3 linked regions of the Ancylothrix sp. D3o genome follow. The main gene of each other region encodes a partner of the protein of the gene in region 2 in a complex. Links are inferred from orthologs where the notes say so. Each region holds a gene or a part of one and is shown on either strand. Other genes may lie near its edges.

Region 1 (3,377 bases), on a different replicon or contig from region 2:
TAAGGCTTGAAATACTCGCGTTGCTGGGTGGATTCTACCATGTCGATATTTGGCCGGCACGCAAGAGGCTATGGCTTCGGCCAGTTGGGTTGTTGTGGAAAAGGGCCGGCTACTGACTATTGTGCGTGCGATCCTCCGCGAGAGTCTCTCTTCTCCGTAGGTGAAAAATATATCGGCGAGTTGTTTTTCTTGCCATTTGTTGATGATTTCGGCTGCTGTCAGGGGTTGTCGGTTGTCCATCCGCATATCGAGTGCGGCGGTGTGCCGAAAGCTAAACCCTCGTGCCGGTGTGTCTAGTTGCCCGGAACTTACGCCTAAATCGGCTATGATTCCATCAAATTGCTCGCTTTGCCCCGGATATTCACAAAAATTTCCGCGCCATATCTTGACATTTTCGCCGAATTGTGATAAATAAGTTTGAGCAGTGGCAATGGCTTGTTCGTCGCGGTCTATGGCGGTGACACGGACATCGGGGGAGGTGGCGAGGATGAGGCTGGTATGACCACCGGCCCCCAGGGTGGCATCAAGGTAGTGTCCGCCTGGGTGGATATTTAAAGCTTCGATGAGTTCTTTGGCAAGGACGGGGATATGGACAAAGGCCGGTGGAGTTGGAGAGTCTGTCATTTTTGGTAAATTAACGCCGCTTCTATTGTGCGTTGTTTGGAGGCTGTGAATACAAATTTGTCAATGGCGGCTATAAGCGATTAAAACTATCTTGCTCAAAGTGCTTTGCCTTCAGCCAATATAATGAGGAGAAGCTAAATAAAACTCAACATAAAGCTGAGACAGAACACCGGCGCTGTTTTTTGCCGTAGATGGGAAAATGGTGGGGCCGGTGCAAAAACTGATAAAGGGGAGAATGCAATAGCGATGCCGAGACTAGAGACAAGAACAGAACCCATGATTTTGAACATGGGGCCACACCATCCCTCAATGCACGGGGTGTTACGCTTGATTGTGACGTTGGATGGCGAAAATGTCCTCGACTGCGAGCCGGTAATTGGCTATTTGCACCGGGGAATGGAAAAAATCGCCGAGAATCGTACTAATGTGATGTACGTTCCCTATGTGAGCCGGTGGGACTATGCAGAGGGGATGTTTAACGAAGCGGTGACGGTGAATGCACCGGAAAAATTAGCCGATATCGCGGTGCCCAAACGTGCCAGTTATATCCGCATGGTTATGCTGGAGTTGAACCGCATTGCTAACCATTTGTTGTGGCTTGGCCCCTTCATGGCGGACGTTGGCGCACAAACTCCGTTCTTTTACATTTTCCGCGAACGCGAATTAATTTATGACCTCTGGGAAGCAGCAACCGGCTACCGGATGGTAAATAATAATTACTTCCGTATTGGCGGGGTGGCGGCTGATTTACCCTATGGTTGGGTAGATAAGTGTTATGACTTCTGTGATTACATGATGCCGAAAGTTGACGAGTATGAGCGGTTAATTACAGATAACCCAATTTTCCGCCGCCGCGTTGAAGGCATTGGTACTATCAGTCGTGAAGAGGCACTTAACTGGGCACTTTCTGGGCCGGTGTTGCGCGCTTCTGGGGTACAGTGGGATTTACGCAAGGTTGACCACTACGAATGTTATGACGAGTTAGACTGGGATGTGCAGTGGGAAACAGCGGGTGATTGTATGGCTCGCTATTTGGTGCGTATCCGCGAAATGCGTGAGTCTGTGAAAATTATCCGTCAAGCTTTAAAGGGTCTGCCTGGTGGCCCTTATGAAAATTTGGAAGCCAAACGGATGACCGAGGGGCCGAAGTCTGAGTGGAACAGTTTTGATTATCAGTTTATCGGTAAAAAGATTGCTCCTACTTTTAAGATTCCCAAAGGTGAACATTATGTGCGCGTTGAAAGCGGGAAAGGTGAGTTAGGAATTTTCATCATGGGGGATGATAATGTTTTCCCCTGGCGTTGGAAAATTCGGGCTGCTGATTTTGTCAATTTGCAAATTTTACCGCAGTTGTTGCGCGGGATGAAGGTTGCAGATATTGTGACGATTTTGGGCAGTATCGATGTGATTATGGGTTCGGTTGATCGTTAATTTTGAACCGCAGATGAACGCAGATGGACGCAGATAGGCTATTTGTGTGCATCTGTGGTTAACTTTTTTTAGAAGCAGAAAACCCATCCGCGTTTATCTGCGTTGATCTGCGGTTAATAAAAATATGCTCTCAGAAATAATTAGCCAAAAAATATCAGAAAACTCTCAGGGAAGAATTTCTTTTGCTGAGTATATGGAGTTGGTTTTATATCATCCTGAACAGGGGTATTATGCAACAAATAAGGTGAATATTGGAGCGGATGGAGATTTTGTGACTTCGCCGCATTTATGTAAGGATTTTGGGGAGTTGTTGGCGGTTCAGTTTGCCCAAATGTGGGAAGTTTTGGGGAAACCCGCTTGTTTTCAGTTGGTGGAAATGGGGGCCGGTCAAGGGTTATTGGCGGCGGATGTTTTGAAGTTTTTGCATAAGCATCATTTTGATTTTTTTGAGTGTTTGGAATATTTGATTGTTGAAAAGGCTGCCGGTTTGATTGCGGAACAAAAGCAGATTTTAGATAAGTTGTCAAGTAATTTTGGGGCTAAGATTCGTTGGTGTGGGTGGGATGAGATAGAGGAGAATTCGATTACCGGCTGCTTTTTTTCTAATGAGTTGGTGGATGCTTTGCCGGTGCATTTGGTGGCGGTAGAAAATCAAAAATTACGGGAAGTTTATGTGAGTTTTGAAGGGGGGGATTTCACGGAGGTGGTGGGGGATGTTTCGACACCGGCAATAGAGGATTATTTTAAGTTTGTTGGGGTTGATATTTGTGGTTATGAAGATGGGTATCGTACGGAGGTAAATTTGGCGGGGTTGGAGTGGATGAAGTTGGTGGGGAGCCGGCTTTGTCGGGGTTATGTTTTGACGATTGATTATGGTTATACTGCGGAAAGGTTTTATCATCCCCGCAGAAATGAAGGTACTTTACAATGTTATTTTAAGCATTCTCATCATAATGATCCGTATGTTAATGTGGGGTTTCAAGATATTACGGCTCATGTGGATTTTACGGCGTTGGAAAAACAGGGTTTTTTGTGTGGGTTGGATAAGGTTGGGTTTGTGCAGCAGGGGTTATTTTTGATGGCTTTGGGGTTGGGTGAAAGAATTGCTGCTTTGTCTTTTGTTGGCGAGGTTGAGGATATTGGGAATGTGTTGCGCCGGCGGGAGGTTTTGCATAGTTTAATGAATCCTATGGGGTTGGGAAATTTTGGGGTTTTGGTGCAGTGTAAAAGTTTGAATGAAAGCGAGATAAATGTGGGTTTGAAGGGGTTAATGATGCCGGTGATGTAGCGGGTTTGTTAGATTGGTAAATGCGGTTTTTTGT
Region 2 (6,024 bases):
ATCTCACAAAAATGCCTTCTTTAACGGCGACTTGCTGTTTTTGGCCCTCTGTCTAATTATAACCTAAGTTGATTTTTTAGTCAATAGAGGCAGGAATTTTTGAGATCGGGGGGAGGTACAAGCTTTCAATGCGGGTTTCAAACTGCGGAACTTTGGCACAAAAGAATTGTTGGGCGTGTCGAGTCTGTTTATGCGCTTTGCCGGTTGATTTGAGTCATTACGGGCTGAGACTTTCATCAAACGCGCAGACTCTAGCACTGCTAAATACATCACTCCAGCCGGTTATAGCCCAGATTCCGCCGGTCTGCCTGAAAGTAGGAGTATTTGGCGAGAACAAAAGCAATAAATTTTTATTTGACTAATACTTTAAAACTTCTTTCTTTGCAAACATCGCAAAGATATTGACAGAAATTAAACAGTCATATTTCGGCTTATTTTTTTTCTCAGCCCGCTACAAACTTGCACCAAAAATCTGTTCTGCCGTTAAATTCAACTCAGGAAATACCCCGGAGATAACCGTCTCACTGCCCCGAAACTGACTCACCTCATACTCCCCATCAACAAGCTGATAAACCGATAAAGTCGGTAACTTCTCACTTCCAATAAATCGTCTTCCACCCAAACCCAAATAATCAATAATCCAATATTCTGCAATAGCCATTTCCTCATAATCCGCCGCCTTCAAAGCATAATCATCCCGCCAATTTGTACTTGCTATCTCCACAATTAAACGCACAGATGACCCCATGCTAATAACAGATGAAGTTGCCCAAAGCGGCTCTTTTTCAACTTTTTGCTTATCCAAAACAATCACATCCGGCTCATACCCAGACTCATCCCGAAAAGGCTTGAGTATCAACTCTTTAGGAATAAAATAAGGCAACTCTTTAAGTCGGCAGTGAATCCCTATTTCTAAAGTGATAAATCCAGCAATTTCCGAATGTTTTCCTCTTGGTTTAGGCATCTCAACAATCACCCCATTATGTAACTCATAGCGATTTTCTGACTTTTCGGGATACCAGGCAATAAATTCATCAAACGTTACTTTTTTCGTCAAAGCTTGAGTCATAGTCTTTCCCCTTTTCATTTAACCTTTCTGAGTAGGATTTTTTACCTATTATAGCATTTATCAACTATCCCTTTTTTAGTCTCCACCGGCACCTTTTATTTTCTTATTTTGTCCGGCTTTCATAGACATTTCAATCACACCAACACCCCCATAAAAAAAACCGGCACCCCCTTAAACAAGAAAATGCCGGCCCCAAAAAATCCAATTACAAAACACCCTTAATAAGCATCCTGTAACTCAAAAAACTCAGGCGAAACATAATCCTTACGCAAAGGCCAGCCCACCCAATCTTCAGGCATCAAAATCCGCTTCAAATTAGGATGCCCCTCATAGACAATCCCATACATATCGTAAGACTCACGCTCCTGCCAGTCCGCCGACTTCCAAATCCAGTACACCGAAGGCACCCGCGCATCATCACGCGGCAAAAACACCTTCACCCGTACTTCCTCTGGCTGAGTCACATTATCACTCACCTTAATCAAGTGATAAAAACTCACCAACTGATCACCAGGGCCAACATCATAACCGCCCTGACAAGACAAAGTATTAAACCCATAAGCATAGAGAGCAGTAGCCAACGGAAGCAAAAACTCCCGGTCAACCTTAATAATCTCCACACCCAAATGATCCGCCGGCAGAGCCTCATGCTCAAAACCATTCTCTGTCAGCCACTGAGAAACCTTACCGGCCTCTACAATCTGCGTATTATCAGCCACGAGCTTCCTCCTTCTTCGCCGTCAACAGAGCAGGAGGCACCGGCATCCCTATCGCCTCCGTCAACTCCTTCGGAGGAGTTTGACGAGTTGGAGAAGCCAAATAAGCGCCCGTCAAAATATCAGGAACCGGCTTCATCCCATGCTTACGAGTATAGAAACGGTGAGTTTGCTGTAAATTCCCCCGTTCCTGAATCGATTCATTAGAAACCTTTTTACGCAACTTAATGATTGCATCCATAATCGCCTCTGGACGCGGCGGACAACCTGGAATATACAAATCCACAGGAATCAACTTATCCACCCCCCGCACCGCCGTCGGAGAATCTGCACTAAACATCCCGCCGGTAATCGTACAAGCACCCATAGCAATCACATACTTAGGCTCAGGCATTTGCTCATACAACCGCACCAGCGCCGGGGCATACTTCATGGTAATCGTGCCCGCCGTAATAATCAGATCCGCCTGACGAGGCGAAGAACGAGGCACCAAACCAAACCGGTCAAAATCAAACCGGCTACCAATCATCGCCGCAAGCTCAATAAAACAGCAAGCAGTCCCATACATCAAAGGCCACAAACTCGAAAGCCGAGCCCAGTTATACAAATCATCAACCGAAGTCAGAATCACATTTTCCGACAGTTCGCTTGTCACCTGGGGCCGTTCAACCGGATTAAGCAGCCCTTTTCCATTCGGAGTATTTAAGACCATTCCAAGGCTCCTTTGCGCCAAGCATAAACCAGAGCAATCACCAGAATTCCGATAAAGATCAAGGCTTCAATAAAAGCCAACAGACCGAGCCGGTGGAAAGCCACAGCCCAGGGATACAAGAAAACAGTCTCAACATCAAACACCACAAAAACCAAAGCAAACATATAGTAGCGGATGTTGAACTGAATCCAAGCCCCACCGATAGGCTCCATCCCCGACTCGTAAGTAGTGAGCCGTTGCACACTCGTACCTTTGGGCCCTAGCAACTTCGAGGCACCCAGCGCCAGAACCGGCACCAGACTGCTGATAATTAGAAAGCCCAGGAAATACTCATAACCGCTGAGGACAAACACAATAAATAAAGACCCAAGGGTAAAGTTACGTTTGTTTCGATTCTTCACATTACATTATATATGCCTAAGATTTTCAAGGCCAAAACCATCACCCTAGGCCAAACCAGTCCCATAGCCAACATCAAGCCCAAACCCACCCCAGACCAAACTTGACCAAACCTCAAGCTTTCCAACCCTCTCAACCAATCACAACAAGAACTTTCTTAAAGAAATACTTATGAACGCTTAATATTATTTCTATGGAAGCCAACAGAGCAAAACCCCACACAATAAAGCAACCTAACCCAGCCTTCCCCAAAAACAAAAATTAAAATTTAAAGCAAAATTCTTGACAAACGTTAACAAAAAAGCATCAGATTTTAATATCATAGCAATTGACCCTTGCTGTAGCGCCCGGATTAGTAGGGCCAAGCTCCTACCCGAAAGACAAACCAAAACTTGAGTTTGTCCACCGGCCAGTTGTCTCGCCAAACCCTATCGTTACCGAGCCATGAGTCCCGAAACCCTCGATACCAACAACCTCGATCAATACGAATGTCGCTCCTGCGGGTACGTTTACGAACCCCTCAAAGGCGACTCCAAAAGAGACATCGCCGCCAACACCCCCTTTAAAGAACTCCCCATAACCTGGCGCTGTCCCGTATGTGGAGCCAAAACCACAGCCTTTACAAACGTTGGCCCCGCCGGCACCGCCTCTGGATTTAAAGAAAACTTAGGTTTTGGTTTAGGAGTCAACACCCTCACCCCAAGCCAAAAAAACATCCTCATCTTTGGAGCCTTGGGAGTAGCCGTGATATTCTTTCTCAGCCTCTACGGCTTACAGTAAGTCGGTATCACCGCGTGTACCACAAACCCAAAACCAACCGATAAATATTACTAGCAATGTACTCAATCCAGACTTTATTTAAACGAATTCTGCCCTTAATCGTGGCCGTTGTTTTGTGTGTTGGCTGTAGCAAAGTCCCCACCACCCTGATCAACCCCTGGCAAGTCATCCAACTGCCAACCACCGCCAACCTCCAAGACATCGCCTTCACCGGCAACCCCAAACACGGTTGGATCGTTGGCAGTGAAGCCACCATCCTCGAAACCACCGATGGCGGCCAAACCTGGGAACAAAAACCCATCGACCTTCAAGAAGATACAAAAGCCCGCTTGACATCTGTAAGCTTTTCTGGTAAAGAAGGCTGGATTATTGGCGAACCTTCGATCTTGCTACACAGCAACGACGAAGGCAAAACCTGGGAACGCATCCCCCTCAGCAGCAAACTACCCGGCTCACCCCTGACAATCTTAGCCCTCGGCCCCAACAGTGCCGAAATGACAACCGATGTCGGAGCCATTTACAAAACTTCTGATGGCGGCCAAAACTGGAAAGCAATGGTACAAGAAGCCGTTGGGGTCGTCCGCAATATCCAGCGCTCGGCTGATGGGAAATATGTCGCCGTCTCCGCCAAAGGCAACTTTTATTCTGTATGGGAACCCGGCCAAAATGCCTGGACACCCCACAACCGCAATAGCTCTCGCCGTGTCCAAAACATGGGCTTTACCCCCGATGGCAACCTGTGGATGCTGGCCAGAGGCGGTCAATTGCAATTTACAAACCCCGAAAACCCCGAAGAATGGGAAAAAGCCGTTTTTCCAGAACTTTCTACCAGTTGGGGATTACTCGATATCGCCTACCGCACTCCTTCGGAAGTTTGGCTGGCCGGTGGTAGCGGTCAACTACTGTGCAGTTTGGATGGTGGCAAAACATGGCAAAAAGACCGTGAAGTTGAAGAAGTCCCTTCAAACTTTTACAGAATTGTCTTTGTTTCGCCCGACTCTGGCTTTATCATTGGTCAACAAGGTATTTTGTTGAAATATCAACAAAGCTCTGCTGCTGCATAACCTCAAAAAACAGAGGCCGGTATAAAAACCGGCTTCCACTTTGGCTCGCGTTCAACCACCAAAAAAGCAAAAAAGTTCAAAAAATAAGTAGTTGACGCTTGTTAGAAACGTTGAAGTTTCGTATCATATAGATTAAGTTTTTCGCTGTCGTCTTTGGGAGGAAACTACATGGCTGGCGGATCTACAGGTGAGCGTCCTTTTTCCGATATTATTACCAGTATCCGTTACTGGGTTATTCACAGCATCACTATTCCGATGCTGTTTATCGCTGGCTGGCTCTTTGTAAGCACAGGTTTAGCTTACGATGCCTTTGGCACACCGCGTCCTGATGAATATTTCACTCAAACCCGTCAAGAATTACCCATTGTTCAAGACCGCTTTGAGTCAAAACAACAAATTGAGCAATTTATTAAATAGCGTCTTAGGAGAATAAGACCATGACAAGCAATAGAGCCAACGAACCCATTTCTTATCCTATTTTTACTGTCCGCTGGTTGGCAGTTCACACTCTGGGTGTTCCGACAATTTTCTTTTTAGGCGCTATTGCCGCCATGCAATTTATCCAACGATAGGAGAAACAGATGCCAACTCGTAGTCCTAACCCAAATAATCAGCCGGTTGAGTTAAACCGCACCTCTCTTTATCTGGGTCTTTTGATGGTTTTTACTTTGGGTATCCTGTTTTCTAGTTATTTCTTTAACTAACAGGAAGTTAAGCTTTTAAACCCGTTTATCGGGTTTTGTGAATTTTTCAAACAAGAGGTAAGAATAGTGAACTCTTTTCAATCTGGCAGAATTCCTTTGTGGGTGGTTGCAACTGTTGCCGGCCTTGGTGTGATCACTTTGGTAGGTATTTTCTTTTACGGTGCCTACGCTGGTTTGGGTTCTTCTCTGTAGAAAAGCCCGAATATCATTCAAAAACCGCCTGCTTAAAAGTAAGGCGGTTTTTTTTATCCAGAGATTGATGCCCTCTGTGTCACAAAAAATTACTCTAGGGGTAATGATGGTGGTGAGGGCGGGGTGACTTCGCGGGAAATTGAGATTTTGTAGCTTTCCCTTTGGGTGTGCATTTCCATTGATATTGCTTCAAATTGTATTTCAAAGCTGCCGTACGGGATGATCAGTTGGACAGTTCCCTCTTTCCCTCCCCATATACTGGGGGTGAAGTCTGTTACCCAGTAAGGGCCGTCAAGGATAAGTCTGGCTGAGCGGTCTTGGAGCCAAACTTTGACGTAAATTCGAGGTTGGATGTCTGGAAGCCGGATTTTAACCTTGACGGTACGAC
Region 3 (3,358 bases), on a different replicon or contig from region 2:
CCTTTTACGCTGGCTTTTGGGGTTTTGGTTTTATATTTAATTGAGCAAACTGATTTAAATAATGATAGCGTTTTTAGTATTGCTGTTTCGGCGGCTTTGGCTGCTGGTGTGATTTTGACGAGTTTTATTAAAGGCTATCAAGGTAATTTGATGGGGGTTTTGTTTGGGGATATTTTAGGGATTGGGAATACAGATTTGTTGTTGATTTTGGGGTTGTTGGTTAGTAGTAGTGTGTTTTTGCTTTCGACGTTGCGGCAGCAAGTTTTGATTACGTTAAATGTTGGGGTGGCAAAGGTTCAAGGAATTGCGGTGAAGCTGCATCAATATTTGTTTGTGATGTTGCTTTCTTTGGCGGTGGCGGTGGCTATTAAGGCGGTGGGTGTGTTGTTGGTTAATGCTTTTTTGGTGATTCCGGCGGCGACAGCTAAATTGGTGACGCATCAATTTGCGAGATTTTTGGGAATTTCTGTGTTTTTGGGGGCTTTGAGTAGTATTGGCGGGATGGTGGTTTCGGGTTCGTTTAATTTGGCGTCTGGCCCTAGTATTGTGGTGGTGCAGTTTTTGGTGTTTTTGCTGATTTTGGTGGGGCGAAAGCTGCTGGTGCGTGGTTGAGGGTTTTACTAGCGCATATTGAGGGCAGCCAGGATGCCCCACAGATGTGTTGTCTGTTTGTTTTTTGGGTTTATGGTAGAGACGTTCCGCTGGAACGTCTGGACGGCGGAACGTCTGTAGGCGGAAAGGGAAAAATCTATGAAGGTTATAAGCAGGGATGATGGGGCGGTGAGTAAAAGAGCCGGTCGGGGCTTTCCTTGTGTCCACCACCGAGCGATATACTAAGTTGGGGCAAGTTAAATATCTTCATAATCTGTCATTGAGCGGGAAACATGAACCCTGGAATAGACCTGCAAGGAAGTTTTATAGAAGCCCTGCGGAATTTGGGCCTGCCAGCCGGCACTGCAAAGGTGCTTTGGATGCCTTTGCCGATGCTGGTGTTGCTGGTGGCGGCTACCGTTGGGGTGCTAGTGACTGTTTGGCTTGAGCGAAAAATTTCGGCGGCGGCTCAACAGCGAATCGGGCCAGAGTATGCCGGCCCGCTTGGTGTTTTGCAGGCGGCGGCTGATGGTTTGAAGTTGGTTTTTAAGGAAGATGTGGTGGCTGCGAAAACAGATACGATTCTGTTTACGGCTGGGCCAATCATTGTGATTATTCCGGTTTTTGTGTCGTATCTAATCGTGCCGTTTGGACAAAATCTCATCCTTAGTGATGTGGGTTCGGCGGTGTTTTTGTGGATTGCTTTGGCCAGCCTTCAGCCGATTGGTTTGTTGATGTCTGGTTACGCTTCTAATAATAAATACTCTCTGTTGGGAGGGTTGCGGGCAGCAGCACAATCAATTAGTTATGAAATTCCGCTGGCTCTGGCTGTTTTGGCTGTGGTAATGATGTCGAATAGTCTCAGCACTATTGATATTGTTAACCAACAAGCCGGTTATGGAATTTTGGGCTGGAATATCTGGCGGCAACCGGTGGGTTTTATTATTTTCTGGATTGCTGCTTTGGCGGAATGCGAACGTTTACCTTTTGACTTGCCGGAAGCTGAGGAAGAGTTGGTGGCCGGTTATCAAACTGAATACTCTGGTATGAAGTTTGCGCTCTATTATCTGGCTTCTTATGTAAACCTTGTGCTGTCGGCTTTGATGGTTGCGGTTTTGTATTTCGGCGGTTGGGAGTCTCCGCTTCCGGTTGGCGTGGTTGCCGGTTGGTTGGGCGTGAGTGAGTCTACTCCTTGGTTGCAAGTTGTGAATGGGACTTTGGGCATTACGATGACTTTGCTCAAGGCTTATTTCTTTGTGTTTTTGGCGATTTTGTTGCGCTGGACTGTTCCCCGCGTTCGTATTGACCAATTGCTGGATCTAGGCTGGAAGTTTTTGTTGCCGGTTGGGTTAGTTAATTTGTTACTAACTGCCGGTCTGAAACTGGCTTTTCCGTTTGCTTTTGGTGGCTAAAAAAGTTTGGGTCATTGGCGATATATTTGCCCAATGACCAAGGACTTTTGATTAAGGATTTTTGACCTAACAAAAGAGAAAGAGCATCATGTTAAAGTTTCTCAATCAAGTGGGCGATTACACAAAAGAAGCGTTTCAAGCTGCTAAATATATTGGTCAAGGTTTATCTGTGACTTTTGACCATATGCGCCGGCGCCCGGTGACGGTGCAATATCCTTACGAAAAGGTGATTCCTTCTGAACGTTTCCGGGGTCGGATTCATTTTGAGTTTGATAAGTGTATTTCTTGTGAGGTTTGTGTTCGGGTTTGTCCGATCAATTTGCCGGTGGTTGATTGGGAGTTTAATAAGGAAACGAAGAAGAAGCAGCTTAAGCACTATAGTATCGATTTCGGGGTGTGTATTTTCTGCGGAAATTGTGTGGAATACTGCCCGACTAATTGTTTGTCAATGACGGAAGAGTACGAGTTAGCTGTTTATGACCGGCATGAGTTGAATTTTGATAACGTTGCTTTGGGTCGTTTGCCTTATAAGGTAACAAATGACCCGATGGTGACTCCGATTCGTGAGTTTGCTTATTTGCCGAAGGGCGAAATTGATGGTCACGATTTGCCTGCGGGTTCCCAGCGTGCCGGTTTGCGCCCTGAGCAAATTATGGAACAAACCAAAAAGTAATTTTCTGTGCGTGGTAAGGGGGAAATTTTGTCGCTCATTGGAAACAAAAAATGCTGGATTTTTTGAGCGATTACCTCTTACCCAAAGTGATTTTCAACTAACTGAGGACAAAAAGCTGTGAATTTAGCGGAAGGCGTTCAAGTTGTTTCTTTTGGGTTGCTGGCATTGATGATGATTGGGGCGGCGCTTGGTGTGGTGCTGCTTTCTAATATTGTTTATTCGGCGTTTTTGCTGGCGGCTGTTTTTATCAGTATTGCAGGGATGTATTTGCTGCTAAATGCTGATTTTGTGGCGGCGGCGCAGTTGCTTGTTTATGTGGGCGCTGTTAACGTTTTGATTTTGTTTGCAATTATGCTCGTCAATAAGCGCGAGGATTTTGTGCCGATGACTAATGCTTGGATTCGCAGAGGTGCGACGGCGTTGGTTTGTGTTGGTTTGTTTGCGCTTTTGGGGACGATGGTTTTGTCTACTCCTTGGGCTGTTTCGGCGGCTGTACCGGCCGGTGATGAGTCGATTGTTAAGCTGGGCGAACATTTCTTTAGCGACTTTTTGTTGCCGTTTGAGATGGCTTCTGTGCTGTTGCTGATGGCAATGGTGGGGGCGATTATTTTGGCGCGTCGGGAATATCTGCCGGAAGAAATTTCTTCTCAGTTACCTCAGCCGCCGGTTTTGACTCTGCCAG

The links.
Region 1: the proteins of ndhC (region 2) and NG798_RS14150 are in contact, whole or in part, in a cryo-EM structure (PDB 6ZJN), measured with the Thermus thermophilus proteins. The link is inferred for Ancylothrix sp. D3o from one-to-one orthologs. Residues at the interface, in WP_096411116.1 of Thermus thermophilus: Glu45, Ser46, Asn48, Pro50, Ala51, Gly52, Glu53; in WP_223903221.1 of Thermus thermophilus: Met26, Thr27, Asn29, Gly31, Pro32, His34.
Region 3: the proteins of ndhC (region 2) and nuoH are in contact, whole or in part, in a cryo-EM structure (PDB 6KHJ), measured with the Thermosynechococcus vestitus proteins. The link is inferred for Ancylothrix sp. D3o from one-to-one orthologs. Residues at the interface, in WP_126986108.1 of Thermosynechococcus vestitus: Gly6, Tyr7, Glu8, Tyr9, Phe10, Gly12, Phe13, Leu14, Ile16, Cys17, Ser18, Pro21, Ala24, Leu25, Ala27, Ser28, Leu31, Arg32, Pro33, Ser35, Arg40, Leu41, Thr42, Thr43, Tyr44, Glu45, Ile51, Gly53, Ala54, Trp55; in WP_126985484.1 of Thermosynechococcus vestitus: Gln8, Lys26, Trp29, Leu30, Pro33, Met34, Met37, Leu38, Leu83, Ile84, Phe85, Lys86, Glu87, Asp88, Val89, Leu90, Pro91, Ala92, Thr100, Ala104, Val107, Ile108, Phe111, Leu112, Tyr114, Ile115, Ile125, Ser126, Leu128, Phe133.

What each region holds. Positions count from the first base shown.
Region 1 is NZ_JAMXEX010000007.1:13,973-17,349, forward strand. What follows is about bases 1-2,962. They hold NG798_RS14150 (NAD(P)H-quinone oxidoreductase subunit H), read left to right. Parts: upstream 1-870; coding sequence 871-2,055; downstream 2,056-2,962. Other genes in these bases: rsmH (16S rRNA (cytosine(1402)-N(4))-methyltransferase RsmH), read right to left, coding at 1-624; NG798_RS14155 (class I SAM-dependent methyltransferase), read left to right, coding at 2,180-2,962. Also shown: more of NG798_RS14155, read left to right, coding at 2,963-3,343.
Region 2 is NZ_JAMXEX010000018.1:66,738-72,761, reverse strand. The notes cover bases 1,170-4,135. They hold ndhC (photosynthetic/respiratory NAD(P)H-quinone oxidoreductase subunit C), read right to left. Parts: upstream 2,851-4,135; coding sequence 2,488-2,850; downstream 1,170-2,487. Other genes in these bases: NG798_RS22300 (photosynthesis system II assembly factor Ycf48), read left to right, coding at 3,733-4,135; NG798_RS22305 (rubredoxin), read left to right, coding at 3,341-3,676; ndhK (photosynthetic/respiratory NAD(P)H-quinone oxidoreductase subunit K), read right to left, coding at 1,781-2,497; NG798_RS22320 (NAD(P)H-quinone oxidoreductase subunit J), read right to left, coding at 1,288-1,788. In the rest of the region: NG798_RS22325 (Uma2 family endonuclease), read right to left, coding at 452-1,069; more of NG798_RS22300, read left to right, coding at 4,136-4,740; psbE (cytochrome b559 subunit alpha), read left to right, coding at 4,909-5,157; psbF (cytochrome b559 subunit beta), read left to right, coding at 5,178-5,312; NG798_RS22285 (photosystem II reaction center protein L), read left to right, coding at 5,322-5,444; NG798_RS22280 (photosystem II reaction center protein J), read left to right, coding at 5,511-5,636; NG798_RS22275 (hypothetical protein), read right to left, coding at 5,726-6,024. UniProt on the Escherichia coli protein: NDH-1 shuttles electrons from NADH, via FMN and iron-sulfur (Fe-S) centers, to quinones in the respiratory chain. The immediate electron acceptor for the enzyme in this species is believed to be ubiquinone.
Region 3 is NZ_JAMXEX010000001.1:191,135-194,492, forward strand. Bases 1-2,943 are described here. They hold nuoH (NADH-quinone oxidoreductase subunit NuoH), read left to right. Parts: upstream 1-884; coding sequence 885-2,003; downstream 2,004-2,943. Other genes in these bases: NG798_RS00875 (metal ABC transporter permease), read left to right, coding at 1-612; ndhI (NAD(P)H-quinone oxidoreductase subunit I), read left to right, coding at 2,092-2,676; NG798_RS00890 (NADH-quinone oxidoreductase subunit J), read left to right, coding at 2,794-2,943. Also shown: more of NG798_RS00890, read left to right, coding at 2,944-3,358. UniProt on the Escherichia coli protein: NDH-1 shuttles electrons from NADH, via FMN and iron-sulfur (Fe-S) centers, to quinones in the respiratory chain. The immediate electron acceptor for the enzyme in this species is believed to be ubiquinone.